Regions from separate parts of the Klebsiella sp. CSG-1 genome, predicted to be linked through region 3. Evidence: predicted binding sites of a transcription regulator. Region 3 holds the regulator's gene; each other region holds the start of a gene.
The links. The regulator CRP, encoded in region 3, controls carbon source genes, mostly activating them, when cyclic AMP is high. The targets are predictions, from matches to a motif close to ATGTGANNNNNNTCACAT.
Positions count from the first base shown of each region.

Region 1: the regulator CRP is predicted to act here: its motif matches at 2,861-2,878, upstream of AC007G_RS23690 (6-phosphofructokinase).
Region 2: the regulator CRP is predicted to act here: its motif matches at 4,178-4,195, upstream of AC007G_RS03430 (maltoporin).

Region 1 covers NZ_JBWNLD010000012.1:66,692-72,838, reverse strand. The annotation lists gene fdnG (formate dehydrogenase-N subunit alpha) at 1-1,273, opposite strand, end outside; gene fdhD (formate dehydrogenase accessory sulfurtransferase FdhD) at 1,431-2,267, shown strand; gene AC007G_RS23695 (YdgH/BhsA/McbA-like domain containing protein) at 2,395-2,607, shown strand; gene AC007G_RS23690 (6-phosphofructokinase) at 3,009-3,989, shown strand; gene AC007G_RS23685 (PTS sugar transporter subunit IIB) at 4,001-4,315, shown strand; gene AC007G_RS23680 (PTS sugar transporter subunit IIC) at 4,308-5,675, shown strand; gene AC007G_RS23675 (class II fructose-bisphosphate aldolase) at 5,662-6,147, shown strand, end outside.
Region 2 covers NZ_JBWNLD010000001.1:697,126-703,272, reverse strand. The annotation lists gene AC007G_RS03445 (glycoside hydrolase family 53 protein) at 1-202, shown strand, start outside; gene AC007G_RS03440 (beta-galactosidase) at 234-2,291, shown strand; gene AC007G_RS03435 (PTS sugar transporter subunit IIB) at 2,361-2,675, shown strand; gene AC007G_RS03430 (maltoporin) at 2,816-4,087, opposite strand; gene AC007G_RS03425 (LacI family DNA-binding transcriptional regulator) at 4,357-5,430, shown strand; gene AC007G_RS03420 (type B 50S ribosomal protein L31) at 5,548-5,808, shown strand; gene ykgO (type B 50S ribosomal protein L36) at 5,811-5,951, shown strand; gene AC007G_RS03410 (GNAT family N-acetyltransferase) at 5,948-6,147, opposite strand, start outside.
Region 3 covers NZ_JBWNLD010000005.1:475,258-481,404, reverse strand. The annotation lists gene AC007G_RS15470 (hydrolase) at 119-1,117, shown strand; gene AC007G_RS15465 (YheU family protein) at 1,114-1,332, shown strand; gene AC007G_RS15460 (phosphoribulokinase) at 1,368-2,237, shown strand; gene AC007G_RS15455 (OsmC family protein) at 2,338-2,742, opposite strand; gene crp (cAMP-activated global transcriptional regulator CRP) at 3,048-3,680, shown strand; gene AC007G_RS15445 (YccS/YhfK family putative transporter) at 3,733-5,811, shown strand; gene argD (bifunctional acetylornithine/succinyldiaminopimelate transaminase) at 5,801-6,147, opposite strand, start outside.

The sequences.
Region 1 (6,147 bases), on a different contig from region 3:
TGGTACGGATGTTCTGCGCGCCGATAGAGTGCTGCGTCCAGCCGAGCGCGTAGAGGAATGACGCGGTTTTATCCGGTGCGCTGGTTTCGGCGATGTACTCGCAGACTTTCAGGAAGTCGGCCTTCGGCGTACCGCAGATGTTTTCCACGACGTCCGGGGTATAGCGGGAAACGTGCTGTTTCAGCAGGTTCCATACGCAGCGCGGATGTTGCAGGGAGGTATCGCGTTTGGCGAAGCCGTTTTCGTCCAGCTCATAGTTCCAGCTGGTCTTATCGTAGCTGCGTTTTTCCGCGTTATAGCCGCTGAACAACCCGTCGTCGAAGCTGTAATCCTCACGCACAATCAGGCTGGCGTTGGTATAGGCTTCGGTGTACTCGCGGTTGAATTTTTCGTTATTCAGCAGGTACAGGATAACGCCTGACAGGAAGGTAATGTCAGTCCCGGAACGAATCGGGGTATAGAAGTCGGCTACCGACGCGGTACGCGTAAAGCGTGGGTCGATAACAATCAGCTTCGCGCCGTTGTGAATTTTGGCTTCCATCGCCCAACGGAACCCTACCGGGTGCGCTTCAGCGGCATTACCGCCCATCACCACGATCAGGTTGGCGTTTTTGATGTCAACCCAGTGGTTGGTCATCGCACCGCGACCAAATGTTGGAGCAAGACTTGCTACCGTTGGTCCGTGTCAGACGCGCGCCTGGTTGTCGACCGCGAGCATACCGAGCGCGCGGGTGAATTTCTGCGTTAAATAGCCGGTTTCGTTACTGGAGGCTGAAGCGCACAGCATCCCGGTGGTCAACCAACGGTTGACGGTAGTGCCGGCGTCGTTTTTGGCGATAAAGTTGGCATCGCGGTCTTCTTTCATCAGCTTCGCGATGCGATCGAACGCTTCATCCCAGCTGATTTGCTGCCACTTGTCGGAGCCTGGCGCACGATATTCCGGGAATTTCAGACGACTTTCGGAATGGATAAAGTCGACCAGACCCGCCCCTTTCGGGCAGAGCGCACCACGGTTGACCGGATGGTCAGGGTCACCTTCGATATGAAAGATGGATGCTTTGGCGTTTTTCGCACCGTCGCCGAGGCTATACATTAACAGCCCACAACCGACAGAACAGTACGTACAGGTGTTACGGGTTTCACGGGTACGCAGCAGCTTATATTGCCGGGTTTCCGCGAGCGCGGCGCCTGGGGCAAAACCCAGCGCTGCAGCCGTTGTGCCTGCCATACCGCCAGCGCAGATCTTAAAGAACTGCCTTCTGCTGACCTGCATGGTTCACTCCTTGTATCGACATTGTCACATGTAGTTATTTACTTTGCGGTAAGCGCCGCAAAGGTTCAGAATTGGGGGGTGATCACCCTTTCACTTGAAGGGGTATGCAAAGAATACCACATTGTGTGTATGCCTGTTCCAATACGGTTAAGACAAAGTGAATAAGAACCCTCCCGAACAAATTGAAAATGTGACAAGCATCACAGGATGTCGTCAGGTCGCGCTCTGGAAGCGCGATGATTTGCAACATCCGCAGTCTGACGAATTAGCCGAAGAGGTTCCTGTGGCGCTGGTCTATAACGGTATCTCACACGTTGTCATGATGGCCTCTCCCAAGGATCTGCAACGATTTGCCGTCGGTTTCTCATTATCCGAAGGGATTATTGAAAACCGGCGCGAGATCTACGGGATGGAGGTGGTGCAGGCCTGCAACGGTCTGGAAGTGCAGATTGAACTTTCCAGCCGTCGTTTTATGGGGCTGAAAGAGCGCCGTCGCGCGCTGGCCGGGCGTACCGGCTGCGGCGTTTGCGGCGTTGAGCAGCTCAACGATATCGGCAAGCCGGTGCAACCTTTACCTTTCACGCAAACCTTTAGCCTGGGGAATCTCGATCGCGCGCTGGAGCAGCTTCGTGATGTTCAGCCGATTGGCCATATCACCGGCTGCACCCATGCGGCAGCGTGGCTGCGTCCGTCTGGTGAGCTGGCGGGCGGACACGAGGATGTCGGGCGTCACGTCGCGCTGGACAAACTGCTGGGGCGGCGCGTAGAAGAGGGCGATGACTGGCAATGCGGGGCGGCGTTAGTCTCCAGCCGCGCCAGCTATGAGATGGTGCAGAAGGCGGCAATGTGCGGGGTGGAAATTCTGTTTGCGGTTTCCGCCGCCACTGCGCTGGCGGTGGAGGTCGCGGAACGTTGCAACCTGACGCTGGTGGGCTTTTGCCGCCCGGGCAGGGCGACGGTTTACACCCATCCGCAGCGGCTGATCGCAGGTTAAAAATAAGTCAATTTTTTTGAATGATGAGAGCAAATCCTTCCGCTTTTAGTTGTGGGTTGTGAGGTCTACTATTTATCACATCAAGGCAAAACGCCTAACCCAAACAACTTAATGAAGGATTTACATCATGAAAAGCATCAAAACTTTTGCTGCAGTTATCGCTCTTACCGCTTCCTTCGGTTCTTTCGCTGCACAGTCAGTGAGCGCAACCTCCTCTACAATGGACGGCGCGGAAGCGAAAATCGCCGCTCAGGCTCAGGCCGCCGGTGCTTCTTCTTACACCATCACCGAAGCCTTCACCGGTAACCGCGTGCATATGACGGCAGAACTGAACAAATAAAACCGGCACCACCGTCGAAAGAGCGCCTGCGGGCGCTTTTTTTGTTTTTGTGCTTTCATCATCGTGAAATCCCTCCACCCAACGCCTCCACTTCTCCTCAAAAAAATGTGGTGTTTATCACGTTTCTCTTCTTTGCTTTTGGCAACGAGGTTAAGCCTCTGGCAAGCAAAATGACGCGCTCTCCTCTCAATATTTAACCTAATGAATAATAAAGTTATTTAAAAATAACTGTTAAGACGATCTCATCTTTTAAGTGAGATGTTCATCACAAAAAACACTCCATATTTATATCTGTCAATCGTTACAACGGATAAATTAATCATAATTATGTGATCTTGATTGCAAATCCAGGTCTTGAACTTAGGGATAAATGTGGGCAAGCAAATATGACGGTGGTGACCATGAAAATCGGTATTGTTATTAGCGGCGGCGATGTATCTGGAATTAATAATTTCATTTTTCAGGTTGCGAAACTCGCGAGCGCGGAGATCACCATTTTTAATGGTGGAATACCAGGGCTGCTCGATAAAAATCACCAGGACATCGCCTGGCGGGATCTTGTCGATTTCTCTATTTGTTCACTGCCTGTTATTACGTCCGGCCGAACCACTCGCAAATTGCTGAGAAATGAGTATGAAACTATAGCCAGGAAAATTAAGTCACTGCGCCTTGATGTACTTATTATGGCCGGTGGTGATGGTAGCCTACAGTTCCTTAATACGCTTAGCGAATTTGATATTAACTGTTTCGGTGTCGGGATGACTATCGATAACGATGTATACGGTAGTGATTATACTATCGGATTTTCTACAGCCTGCGAACAAATTATCAAGGAGGTTTCTCGTTTAAGAAATACCGGCAGGGCATTACCTGGACGGGTGTTTATGGTTGAAATATTAGGAGGGTATTGTGGAGAGCTAACGCTGCAGTCAGCGATTAAAAGTAATGCCGATATTGCGCTGATCCCGGAAGCACAGATGCCATTAGAGGATCTGGCTGAGCGCGTCAGAGGCAAGCTTCGCGAGCAAAACAGCGTGGTGATACTTTGCTCTGAAGGTTACACCAGGGAGTATTCACCTGGGTTTCAAGGGGCTATCGATACGATGATCAAGCAGCTTGAGCCACGCATCGGTGTCCGCATCCGTAAAACCATCATCGGCTATGGACTGCGCAGCGGCGACCCGACCTGCGAAGAAATTTACCAGGGCACGATCATGGCGAATGAAGTTGTTCGCTGTATTCAGTCAGGAATGAAAAATAAAGCCATTATTATAAATTCAAGCAATAAACCTATTCCAATTGACTTAGTCAGTATGAAAAAACGTCTGGTAGATATCGAAGGACATCATTATAAACTTGCCAAACAACTCAATATTATTTGAGGAGACCCTACATGCTGAAAATTCTTTGCGTATGTGGCTGCGGCCTCGGTTCAAGCTTTGCCATCGAAATGACGGCGAAAGCAGTATTAAAGAAGCTGGAAATTCCTGCACATATTGAACATACCACCGTATCTGAAGCTGGAGCATTTAAATCTGACATTATTCTGACGCAAAAAACATTTGCCGACATATTAACTGCCGACGCTACTGAAGAGGAAATAAAACGAGTGGTGGTCCTCAACAAGCTGACGGATAAAGATGAAATTGAGCGAAAAATCGTCTCATTCCTGAAGGAGCGTAATCTGAAGGTGGCCGATCATGAATAGCTTTATCGAGTTTATTGTCAAAGATTTGCTCGGCCAGGCTTCGATATTAATCGCGTTTATTGCCATGCTGGGTCTGATCTTACAGAAGAAGTCAGTGGGTAAAACAGTAGAGGGGACATTTAAAACGCTGCTCGGGTTCTTAATTATGATGGCCGGCATTAATATTATTGTCGCCACCCTGAGCTTCCTTAACGATATCTTCACCCACGGTTTCGGGATGAAAGGATACATCACCGATGTTGCCGCTATCGCCGGTCTGGCGAATCGGGAGCTGGGTTCTGAAGTGGCGCTGACGCTGATGGTGATCTTTGCCGTTAACATTATTATCGCCCGCCTGACGCCGCTGAAATATATCTTCCTCACCGGGCAGGCGCTGCTGTGGATGGCGACGATTGGCACGGTGATTGGCTACAAAGCCGGGCTGACCGGGCTGCCGCTGATCCTGACCGGCGGTATCTTTGGCGGCGTCATGGCGGTACTGATGCCGGCATTAGCGCAGCCGGTGGTCAGACGCATTACCGATTCTGACGATGTGGCTCTCGGCCATTTTTGCACCATCGGATATTTAGTCCAGGCAGCGGTGGCCAAAGTGGTGGGTAAAGGCTCCCGTTCCACTGAAGATCTTGAACTGCCTGATAACTTCAAGTTTCTGCAGGATACCTATCTCGCCATGGCGGTGGTGATGGTCCCCATGTACCTGATTCCGGCGCTGGCGGCCGGACCAGAGTATATCGCCCAGTTTTCCGGCGGCGTGAACTACATGATGTATGCCTTTATGCAGTCTGTTCAGTTTGTGGCAGGGGTCTTTGTCCTCTACAGCGGCGTGCGCTTATTACTGAATGAACTGGTCCCGGCTTTTCGCGGTATTGCCATGCGTATTGTTCCGGATGCGAAACCAGCGCTGGACTGCCCCGTACTGTTCCCTTATGCCCCGAACGCGGTCATCGTGGGATTCCTGGCGACTACCGTGGGTTCGATCATCGGCATGTTGGTCTTCCCGATGTTTGGCCTGGCGATGATCCTCCCGGGACTGTTAACCAACTTCTTTGCCGGCGGTACGGCGGGCGTCTTTGGTAATGCGCTGGGGGGGCGTCGCGGGGCAATGATTGGCGGCGTGGTTCACGGTCTGTTTATTACTTTCCTGCCTGCCATTCTGGTACCGATGCTTGAAAGCTACGGTTTTACCGGCGTCACATTCAGTGATTCAGATGTCATTAGTTCAGGGCTGGTATTAGGCCATGCCTTGCAGAATAACTGGTTATTTGTCGCCTTGTTTATTGTTTTTGTCGCCGCACTGGCATGGTTCGTAAACGGTACATCATCTAAGCCTAAAGGGGAAAATATTCATGAGTCTGTATAATTTCAACGATATTCTGAAAGTCGCCCAGCAAAGAAATTACAAAGCTATTGGCTCATTTAATTTGCACTGTATTGAAATGCTACCGGCTTTTTTTAAAGCTGCGCAAAAGAGCAATAGCCCTTTAATGATTCAAATCTCGACCGGTACGGCGGAATATCTTGGCTATCGTTTACTGGTGGATGCCGTCCGCTCACTGGCGGAAAGTGAAAATGTGCCAACCTGTCTGCATCTGGATCACTGTTCTGATATCAGCGCGATTGAAACGGCCATGAATGCCGGATTTTCATCGGTTATGTATGACGGTTCACACCTGGGGCTCGAAGAAAATATCGGCAATACGCGGATTGTGGTGGAAATGGCGCGGCCGCGGAATATCACCGTGGAAGGGGAGCTGGGCGCCATCGGGGGTTCAGAAGATGGTAAAGCCGTTGCCGCAGAGGATATCTGTTTTACCACCGTCGAAGACGCCACG
Region 2 (6,147 bases), on a different contig from region 3:
CGTTGCCGATGTTCCCGACCAGCGCGGGAAAGGTATTTTTTATTGGGAACCGACCTGGATTGCCGTGCCGGGAAATACCTGGGCCACGCCAGCGGGCATGAAATATATCCACGATGAATGGAAACAGGGTAATGCCCGGGAAAATCAGGCGTTGTTTGATTGCCAGGGAAAAGTATTACCTTCAGCGAAAGTCTTTAATTAATCGTTAAGTTTTACACTTCAGGATGTTTATTATGAATAAATTTGCGCCTTTGAGTCCGAAGGTCAATGCATTATTGCATGGCGCTGACTATAACCCGGAGCAGTGGGAGAATTATCCCGGTATTATCGATCAAGATATTGCCATGATGCAGCAGGCTAAATGCAATGTCATGTCGGTGGGGATTTTCAGCTGGGCCAAACTTGAACCTCAGGAAGGCGTATTTGAATTTGGCTGGCTGGACAGCATTCTGGATAAGCTGTTTGCCGCCGGTATTCACGTGTTTCTGGCTACGCCAAGCGGCGCGCGCCCGGCCTGGCTGTCGCAGGCCTATCCGCAGGTGCTGCGGGTGGGACGCGACCGGGTACCGGCGCTGCACGGCGGACGGCATAACCACTGTATGACGTCACCGGTTTATCGGGAGAAGGTTTTTAAAATCAACAGCCTGCTTGCGGAACGCTACGCGCAGCATCCGGCGGTGCTCGGCTGGCATATTTCCAACGAATATGGCGGAGATTGCCATTGTGAACGCTGTCAGGCGCGGTTTCGCGACTGGCTGAGAGCGCGCTACCAGACGCTGGAAAACCTCAATCACGCCTGGTGGAGCACCTTCTGGAGCCACACCTACAGTGACTGGTCGCAGATTGAATCACCGGCACCGCAGGGGGAAGTGTCCATTCACGGGCTGAACCTCGACTGGCGTCGCTTCAACACGGCGCAGGTCACCGACTTCTGCCGCCATGAGATTGCCCCGCTGAAGGCGGCGAATGCTGACCTGCCGGTGACAACCAACTTCATGGAGTATTTCTACGATTACGACTACTGGCAGCTGGCGCAGGCGCTGGATTTCATCTCCTGGGATAGCTATCCGATGTGGCATCGCGACAAAGATGAAACCACGCTGGCCTGCTATACCGCGATGTACCATGACATGATGCGCAGCCTGAAAGGCGGCAAGCCGTTTGTGTTGATGGAATCAACGCCGAGCGCCACCAACTGGCAGCCGACCAGTAAATTGAAAAAGCCGGGGATGCATATTCTCTCCTCAATGCAGGCTGTCGCCCACGGCGCAGACTCTGTTCAGTATTTCCAGTGGCGTAAGAGCCGTGGCTCGGTGGAGAAATTCCACGGTGCGGTTATTGACCACGTCGGTCATCTGGATACCCGCGTCGGCCGCGAAGTGAGCCGGCTGGGTGAGATGCTCAGTCGCCTGCCTGGCGTGGTTGGCTGTCGTACCGATGCCAAAGTGGCAATTATCTTTGACCAGCAAAACCGCTGGGCGCTGGATGATGCGCAGGGCCCGCGTAATCTCGGTATGGAGTATGAAAATACCGTTAATGAACATTACCGGCCATTCTGGGAGCAGGGTATTGCGGTCGATATCATCGATGCCGATGGTGACCTGAGCGCCTACCAGCTGGTTATCGCCCCGATGCTGTATATGGTTCGCGACGGCTTTGCCGGGCGTGCCGAAGCGTTTGTCGCCGGCGGAGGCCATCTGGTGACTACCTACTGGACGGGAATCGTTAATGAGTCCGATCTTTGTCATCTTGGCGGTTTCCCGGGGCCTCTGCGCAACCTGCTGGGCATTTGGGCGGAGGAGATTGATTGTCTGAATGACGGCGAGCGCAATCTGGTTCAGGGGCTGGCAGGCAATGAAGGCGGGTTACAGGGGCCGTATCAGGTACGCCATCTGTGCGAGCTGATTCATGCCGAAAGCGCCCGACCGCTGGCAACCTATCGTGATGATTTCTACGCCGGCCGCCCGGCGGTTACGGTGAATCATTTTGGCAAGGGGAAGGCATGGCATGTCGCATCACGCAACGACCTGGCTTTCCAGCGCGATCTCTTCGCGGTCATCAGCCGGGAGCTGGCCTTACCGCGGGCGATAGAGAGTGAGCTTCCGCCGGGCGTGGTCGCCACGGCACGCACCGACGGCGAAACGACCTATGTTTTCTTGCAGAACTACAGCGCGCAGCAGCACAGCGTAAACCTGCCGCAGGGTTATCAGGACAGTCTATCCGGCGCGGCCATTAGCGCGCCGTTGACCTTAACGGCGTGGGACTGCCGTATTCTCAGTCGTAAAGCCTAATCACTGCGTTATCTGAGCCTGCTCCTGCGAGCAGGCTTTTTTTTACCTTGATATTATCAGGAGTGCATGATGGTCAGTTTAAAATCCTTTCTGCATTATTTCGCCCAGCCTCGCCAACCGGTGCCGTTAAGTGATGTTGAAAAGCAACAGCTACAGGATCTCATTCAGGCGTTTGGTGGGGAGGGGAATATTGTTAATGTCGACGCCTGTATTACGCGTTTGCGGGTCACGGTTAATAATCTGGCGATTGTCGATTCTCAGGCGTTACAGCAGCAAGGGGCGCTGGGCGTAATTATTCTCGGGCAACAGGTTCACGCTATTTTCGGCAAGCAGTCTGACACCCTGCGTCAACTATTAGATGAGCATTTTACTAGCCGGAAATAAAAGTAATAAATAAAAAGGGATAACTCCATATAGAGTTATCCCGAAAACAAGACAAAGGCAACAATGGCAATAATCATTACCGGAGGGTAATTACGACCTTACAGCTGGAGATAAAACACGTTCAGATAACAAAAATACTTTTACCACCAGGCTTCGACCTGAACACCGAAGTTCCACGTATTGCTGGCGGTTTGATCTTCAAACGGTTTGCCATTCTCGGAATCATTGAGATAGGAGGCAAAAATACGTAATTCCGGGCGTGACATAAAGTCCGGGCCATCGGCCAGACCCAGCGCAATGGTGTATTTCTCGCCGGCTTGTTTGTAGTCGGTATTGTTCTTATAGCTGTCTTTCTGGTAGAAACCGCCGACTTCGCCAATCAAACGGACATACTCGGTGAACTGATACTGTCCGCGTGCGACCAGAGAGAGTAAGCGCGTTTTGTTGGTATAGTCGGTGATGTCGTCGGCGGAGCCCCAGGTCAGCACATGGTTAATCGAGAATTTGTCGGTAATCGGAATCAGACCGGTGTTGATCACGCGATAGCCGGTGGCATCGTTGACATAGTTCCACATGTCGTACCAACCGCCGCCCTGGGAGACCATGTTCTGCGCCAGCCCTTTATTTGCATACTGCAGAACCAACTTGTTGTAGCCGCCCAGCATATCCTGGCTGATTTCACCGGTCAGCATCACGCCGTTATCGGCATCGTACAGCCCACCGTAGCTATCCTGTTTTTTGGTGGTGTTAGGCATTGCGTAGTCGATACCAAATTCGGTCCAGGCGCCGGACCACGGTTTCCAGCCCGCATAGCGCAGATCGACATAGTTGATATTGACGTTGCTGTCGCCATCGACGCGGTAATCGACGTCGTTTGCGTCACCGCGGATCCAGGCAAGTGAAACGGCGCCTGGGCCTAAGCTATAGTTTTCGATCCCGGCGCCGGAACCGGAGATGTTCCAGTATTTGGTATCAATGATGTGCAGATCGTGGCGCTGGTAGTAGCGCTTGCCGCCCCAAATTACCGCGTTAGGATCGCCGGGGATCAGGCCCTTAATTTGCAGGTTCAGCTGACGCAGGCCAAACTGCGCGTCGTCATTGAGGGTGGTTTCGTTATCGTTAGAACCGTCAGAGACCATGCTGACCATGCTATCGAGATAGAAGCTGACGTCATCCTTCTTATACACCTCAGAACCCAACTCCAGCTCGCCATAGGTATCGGATTCGTTACCCAGACGACCAATTTTGTTTTTTTGCCATTCGGCCAGACTGCCATCCCCGGAGACCCCAACCCCGGCACGCATATAACCATGAAAATCAATTCCAGGAACAGAGGCGGAAGCCGCGAGCACGGATGGTGAAATCAGCGCGGCGGCCAACGCAACAGAGACTGTGCGCAGCGTAGTGTTCATGTCTATCCTCTTATTGTTTTGTATTACGTTCACATTAACGATGTCATGAAATGCCTAAACGTAATTTCAGGCAATTTAATGATCGTGATAGTGTGATTAACTGCAAATAAAATGGCGCAATTTGTTACGGTTAGTGAGTCCATTCACAATTTGATGTATTGTGAGCGTAATACTTTTATTGTCATTTTTTAGCATGGTAACGTTGCAGGGCGCGTTTTTTTAAATGGCCCCTGTTACAATCCAGGGATAACAACATAAGGAACCGGACCATGAAGTCGAAAAGCGCAACCTTAGAAGATGTCGCGCGTCATGCAGGCGTCTCCTATCAGACCGTGTCCAGGGTGCTCAATAAATCTGCTAATGTATCCGAGGCCACGCGTCGTAAGGTGGAGAAATCCATTGAGCTGTTGCGGTATGTCCCTAACCGCCTGGCTCAACAGCTGGTGGGCAAGCAAAGTCGGACCGTCGGTCTGGTGACGATTTCACTGTCGTTGCACGCGCCTTCTCAGGTCGCCGCAGCGGTAAAACGCTATGCGAATGTGGAAGGTTATCAGGTGTTAATTTCTATGATTGATGAGAGCGTCAATCAAAGTATTCAGGAATCCATCAATGAGCTGAAGTCCCAGCTGGTTGATAAGGTGATCATCAACGTGCCTCTGGAAACCGAACAGGCCCAGAAAATCGCGGCTGACAACGATGATATCGTTTGTCTCTTTCTCGATGTCGATCCCTACAGCTCCGTGTTTAACGTTTCGTTTAATCCGGCTGACGGCACCCGCGCGAGCGTCAAATATCTGTATGAAATGGGCCATCGGGAGATTGCGCTGCTGGCCGGGCCGGAAAGCTCCGTCTCGGCAAAATTGCGCCTGAAGAGCTGGATAGAGACGCTGGCAGGGTACGGGCTACAGCCGGTGACGGTGATTCGCGGTAACTGGGACGCGCAGAGCGGCTATGCGGGCGCGCTGCAGATGCTGCGTGAGACGCCGAAATTTACGGCGGTGCTGGTGGGGAATGACCAGATGGCGCTGGGGGTACTGAGCGCGTTTCACCAGCATCAGGTGCCGATTCCCGGTGAGAAGTCGGTAATTGGCTACGATGATACGTATGAAAGCTCATTCTTCTACCCGGCGCTGACGACCGTGTCGCTGGATCTGGATTTACAGGGGAAAGAGGCCGTACGCCGTATTCTTGATAGCGGCGATAGCGAAACCTCGCATACCTCTTCAATCCTGCCAGCCCGGCTGGTAGTGCGTCATTCCACCGGGCCAAAAACGGAGCAGGGGAAAGACCTACAGGCCATTGCAGAACAGCTGCGAGCGCTTGCTCATCAACTGAATCCTTAATCTCTCACGGGCGGTTTGCGCCGCTCGATTTTTCATCCCCGAGCTTCTCATGGTTGATCTTTGTCTTTTTGCGGCGTAACCTTATTGTTATGTTATAACATATCTATTGAGGTTATCATGAAAGACAATATCCATCCGCATTATCGTACCGTTGTGTTCCATGACACCAGCGTGAATGAATATTTTAAAGTGGGCTCGACAATCAAGACCGAGCGCGTGATTGAACTGGATGGGGTGACCTATCCTTATGTCACCCTCGATGTGTCGTCCAAATCGCACCCGTATTACACCGGTAAGCAGAAAGCCCTCAACAGCGAAGGCAGCACTGCACGTTTCCGCCAGCGCTTCGGCGGCTTTATTGATGCTAAAAGGAACTAAGAATGCAGGTACTCAACTCGTTGCGCAGTGCGAAACAGCGCCACCCTGACTGTCAGATTGTGAAACGCAAAGGGCGGCTGTACGTTATCTGCAAAAGCAATCCTCGCTTTAAAGCCGTACAGGGACGCAAGAAGAGACGCTAAACTGCCGATGCGCGGAAGCTCTCCAGCGTGGCACGCTGCTGACCATCGGGGCTAAAGTTCCCGGTGGCCAGCCATCGTTGCATCGCCTTATCAATCAGCGGCCACTCGCTGTCGATTATCGAAAACCAGTCGGTATCGCGGTTGTGGCCCTTTATTACTAACGCCTGACGAAACCGCCCCTCAAAATGAAATCCCA
Region 3 (6,147 bases):
ACCTATAGCGCAGGCCGCAAGACCACATATTGGATAACCTGCGCACTTCATGCGCGGTATACTGTTTTATAAGATGATTAACTGCTCTGGTGCTATGGTTGAAATCACCCCCACAGAAATGACGCCCCCCGAAGACGACTCGCGCGAGTTTCACCCTATGCGCGGCGTGGGCAATCGTCATCTGCAGACCATGCTGCCGCGCCTGATTCGCCGTAAGCTGGGATTCACGCCGCACTGGCAGCGACTTGAACTCCCGGACGGTGATTTTGTCGATCTGGCGTGGAGCGAAGACCCCGCCGGGGCGCAACATAAACCGCGACTGGTCGTGTTCCACGGGCTGGAGGGCAGCCTGCACAGCCCCTATGCTCATGGCCTTATCCATGCAGCCATGCAGCGCGGCTGGCTGGGCGTGGTGATGCATTTCCGCGGCTGTAGCGGCGAACCCAATCGCAATAACCGCATCTATCATTCGGGTGAAACCGAAGATGGCAGCTGGTTCCTGCACTGGCTACAACGCGAATGGGGTGCGGTGCCGACCGCCGCCGTCGGCTATTCGCTGGGCGGCAATATGCTGGGCTGCCTGCTGGCCGAAGAAGGCGATAATGTCCCGTTGGATGCCGCGGTTATTGTCTCAGCCCCGTTCATGCTCGAAGCCTGCAGCTATCATATGGACAAGGGCTTTTCCCGGGTCTATCAACGTTATCTGCTCAATCTGTTAAAGGCCAACGCCGCGCGTAAGCTGAAAGCCTATCCCGGCTCGCTACCGGTTGATCTGCGCCAGCTCAAAGGTATGCGCCGCATCCGCGAGTTTGACGATATGATCACTGCCCGGATTCACGGATTTGCGGATGCGCTGGACTACTATCGCCAGTGTAGCGCAATGCCGCGGCTCAGCGACATTACTAAACCGACGTTGATCATTCATGCGAAGGACGATCCTTTTATGGACCACCACTCCATTCCGCCGCAAGAGCAACTCCCGGTAAATGTCGAGTATCAGCTGACAGAAAATGGCGGACACGTCGGATTCGTCGGCGGCACGCTGCGCAAGCCGGAAATGTGGCTGGAAAAGCGTATCCCGGACTGGTTAACCCGTTGGTTGGGAGCACAAAAATGATTATTCCCTGGCACGATCTGGATCCCGAAACGCTGGATAACCTGATCGAAAGCTTTGTGTTGCGTGAAGGCACCGATTATGGTGAACATGAACGCTCGCTGGCGGATAAAGTCGCCGACGTCAAACAGCAATTGAAAAGCGGAGAAGCCGTACTGGTGTGGTCAGAACTGCACGAGACGGTCAATATCATGCCCCGCAAGCAGTTTCACGGCTAAGGCGGCGCCACACATCGTTTAATCTGGGAGTTGTTATGTCTGCCAAACATCCGGTGATTGCCGTCACGGGCTCCAGCGGCGCGGGAACCACGACCACCAGCCTCGCCTTTCGTAAAATTTTCGCACAGCTAAACCTGCGTGCCGCTGAGGTGGAAGGCGACAGCTTCCATCGCTATACCCGCCCGGAAATGGACATGGCGATCCGCAAAGCGCGCGATCAGGGGAAACACATCAGCTACTTCGGTCCGGAAGCCAACGACTTCGGTCTGTTGGAAAACACCTTCCTTGAGTACGGGCGTAACGGTAGCGGCCAGTCGCGCAAGTATTTGCATACCTATGATGAGGCGGTGCCGTGGAATCAGGTGCCGGGCACATTCACACCGTGGCAACCGCTACCGGAACCGACCGATGTCCTGTTTTATGAAGGGCTGCACGGCGGGGTTGTTACGCCGCAGTATAACGTCGCGCAGAATGTCGACCTGCTGGTCGGCGTGGTGCCTATCGTCAACCTGGAATGGATTCAGAAGCTCATCCGCGATACCAGTGAACGCGGCCACTCCCGTGAAGCGGTGATGGATTCCGTGGTCCGTTCAATGGAAGACTATATCAACTTCATCACGCCGCAGTTTTCGCGCACCCATATCAACTTCCAGCGCGTTCCCACTGTCGACACCTCCAACCCGTTTGCGGCGAAGGGCATTCCGTCATTGGATGAAAGCTTTGTGGTGATCCATTTCCGCAACCTGCAGGATATCGATTTCCCCTGGCTGCTGGCGATGCTGCAGGGGTCGTTTATCTCGCATATCAATACGCTGGTGGTGCCTGGCGGGAAAATGGGGCTGGCGATGGAGCTCATCATGACGCCGCTAGTCGAACGACTGATGGAAGGGAAGAAAATCAGTTAACCACGTTAAAAAACCCCGAGCGCCTGGCGCTAAGCGGGGTTTTCGTCCTTCACTCACGGCTCCCGGATAAGGCGTTTGCGTCGCTCTCCGGGAAGGCTGCTTAGCCTTCCACCACTTCATAGGTGTGGGTGATATTCACCGCTTTTTGCAGCATCAGCGCCACCGAGCAGTATTTCTCCGCCGACAGATCCACCGCACGGGAAACGGCCGCCTCTTTCAGCTCCTTACCGGTGACGATAAAATGCATGTTGATATGGGTAAACAGGCGCGGCGCCTCTTCCCGACGTTCAGACGTCAGCTTGACTTCACAGTTGGTCACGTTGTGACGACCTTTCTGCAAAATAGACACGACATCGATCGCGCTACATCCGCCCGCCGCCATCAGCACCATCTCCATTGGGCTTGGCGCTTTATCTCCGGAGTTGCCGTCCATCAGAATCTGGTGACCTGACGCCGACTCTCCGATGAAGGTTAACCCTTCAACCCATTTCACACGAGCTTGCATAAAATTTAACTCCGAGGTTGCAATTTTCCTGACAGATTACGCGTACATAACAATTCTCGCAACGGAAGGCGACCTGCATCATGCTGAAGCGAGACACCAGGAGACATGCGGCAAAAGCTATGCTAAAACAGTCGGGATGCTACAGTATTACATTGATGTACTGCATGTATGCAGAGGAGTTCACATTACAGGCTGAAGAAAACTCACCAGCCGTTTCCCAGGCATAGGGAAACAATACGATTGCATGCCCGGATGCCGTGTAGTGTCGGCACCCGGAGATAGCTTATAACAGAGGATAACCGCGCATGGTGCTTGGCAAACCGCAAACAGACCCTACCCTCGAATGGTTCTTGTCTCATTGCCACATTCATAAGTACCCATCTAAAAGCACGCTGATCCACCAGGGTGAAAAAGCAGAAACGTTGTACTACATCGTCAAAGGCTCTGTGGCTGTGCTCATCAAGGATGAAGAAGGTAAAGAGATGATCCTCTCTTACCTCAACCAGGGCGATTTCATCGGTGAATTAGGCTTGTTTGAAGAAGGCCAGGAGCGTAGCGCCTGGGTACGTGCGAAAACCGCATGTGAAGTGGCCGAAATCTCCTACAAAAAATTCCGTCAGCTCATTCAGGTTAACCCGGATATCCTGATGCGCCTGTCGTCGCAGATGGCTCGCCGTCTGCAGGTGACCTCAGAAAAAGTGGGTAACCTTGCCTTCCTCGACGTCACCGGGCGCATCGCTCAGACGCTGTTGAACCTGGCAAAACAGCCGGATGCGATGACCCACCCTGATGGTATGCAAATTAAAATTACCCGTCAGGAAATTGGTCAGATCGTTGGCTGTTCCCGCGAAACCGTTGGCCGTATCCTGAAGATGCTGGAAGATCAGAACCTGATCTCCGCACACGGTAAAACTATCGTCGTATACGGTACGCGTTAAGTCGATAAAACGGCGTGTTGCTTACGCAACACGCCGTTTTTGTTTTCCCTCTATGTGGCGCAGGCTGATTTACCACCCGGAAGTCAACTATGCACTGCGGCAAACGCTGGTGTTGTGTTTGCCTGTCGCAATCGGTCTCCTCCTCGGTCACTTACAGCAAGGTCTGCTGTTTTCGCTGGTGCCCGCCTGCTGTAACGTCGCCGGTCTGGATACGCCGCACAAACGCTTTTTTAAACGTCTGATTATTGGCGGCTCGCTGTTTGCCGGCTGTAGCCTGGTGGTCCAGCTTCTTCTTCAGCAGGATATCCCGCTGCCCTTGATTCTCAGCGGCCTGGCGCTACTGCTGGGCGTAACGGCGGAGATCAGCTCTCTGCACGCCAGGCTTCTGCCCGCGTCGTTAATTGCCGCAATCTTTACCCTGAGCCTTGCCGGGAACATGCCCGTCTGGGAGCCACTGCTGATCTACGCCCTCGGGACGCTGTGGTACGGCCTGTTTAACTGGTTCTGGTTTTGGCTATGGCGCGAGCAGCCGCTGCGCGAATCGCTGAGCCTGCTTTATCGCGAGCTGGCTAACTACTGCGAAGCCAAATACAGCCTGCTGACCCAGCATATCGATCCCACCACTTCACTGCCGCCGCTGCTCACGCGCCAGCAGAAGGTGGTGGACCTGATCACCCAATGCTACCAGCAGATGCATATGCTGGCGGCGAACCAGCGCAATGACCACAAGCGCCTGCTGCGGGCATTTCAGATGGCGCTGGATTTGCAGGAACATATCTCCGTCAGCCTGCACCAACCCGAAGAAGTACAAAAACTGGTAGAGCGCAGCCATGCCGAGGCGGTGATCCGCTGGAACGCACAAACCGTTGCCGCACGCCTGCGGGTGCTGGCCGATGACATTCTCTACCACCGCTACCCGCAACGCTTTCATATGGATAAGCAAATCGGCGCGCTGGAGAAAATCGCCTGGCAGCATCCGGACAACCCGGTAGGGCAGTTCTGCGCCTGGCACTTCAGCCGAATAGCCCGGGTGCTGCGTACCCAGCGCCCGCTGTATGCTCGCAACCTGATGGCGGATAAAGAGCGCCGTCTGCCGCTGCTGCCCGCGCTAAAGAGCTATCTCTCATTAAAATCGCCGGCGCTACGTAACGCTGCGCGTATCTGCGTGATGTTAACGGCCGCGAGCCTGATGGGAAGCGCCCTGAACCTTCCCAAGCCTTACTGGATCCTGATGACGGTGCTTTTTGTGACCCAAAACGGCTACGGCGCGACGCGGGTACGTATCGTCCATCGGGCGGCAGGTACACTTGCCGGTCTGGCTATCGCCGGCCTGGCGCTGCACTTTCACGTCCCGGAGGGTTATACGCTCTCCGCGATGCTGCTCGTCACGCTGCTGAGCTACCTGATTATTCGCAAGCATTATGGCTGGGCGATGGTTGGCTTTACCGTGACGGCGGTGTATACCCTGCAGCTTCTGACGCTCAACGGCGAGCAGTATATTGTCGCCAGGCTTATCGATACGCTTATCGGCTGCCTTATCGCCTTTGGCGGCATGGTCTGGCTATGGCCGCAATGGCAAAGCGGGCTACTGCGTAAAAACGCTCACGACGCGCTGGAAGCCGATCAGGAAGCGATCAGGCTAATTCTCAGCGACGATCATCAGGCCCCGGCGCTGGCCTATCGCCGGATGCGCGTCAATCAGGCACATAACTCGCTGTATAACTCGCTGAATCAGGCCATGCAGGAACCCGGTTTTAACACACATTATCTTGATGATATGAAACTGTGGGTCACCCACAGCCAGTTTATTGTTGAGCATATCAACGCCATGACCACCCTCGCCCGCGAGCACAATATGCTGACGCCGGAGCTGGCCCGGCGTTACCTGGAATCCTGTGAGATTGCGCTCCAGCGCTGTCAACAGCGGCTGGACTCCGACGGTCCCGGCAGCGCTGGCGATGTGAATATTATGGAGTCGCAGGATGTGGAGGTGAGCCGGGGCCCGTTAAGTACAATGGAGCAGCATCTGCAGCGGATCCTCGACCATCTGAACACCATGCACACCATCTCCTCGGTGGCATGGCGTCAGCGCCCGCATCACGGTATCTGGCTACGCGCGATTAAGCGTTAAGAACCTGCTTTATCGCCTGGGCAAAGCGGGCCATACCTTCAGCAATATCCTTCTCGTCGATGACCAGCGAAGGGACAAAACGCATCACATCCGGCCCGGCATTCAGCACCATCACGCCCGCATCTGCCGCGGCATAGAGAAAATCGCGTGCCCGGCCTTTATACTGCGGCTTAAGCTCCGCGCCAATCAACAGCCCCATACCGCGGATGTCGCTGAACAGGTCAAACTGCGCGTCAATTTGCTGGAGATGCTGCACAAACAGCTCGCGCTTCGCCTTCACGCCCTCCAGCACCTCCGGCGTATTAATCAGATCAAATGCCGCCCCGGCCACGGCGC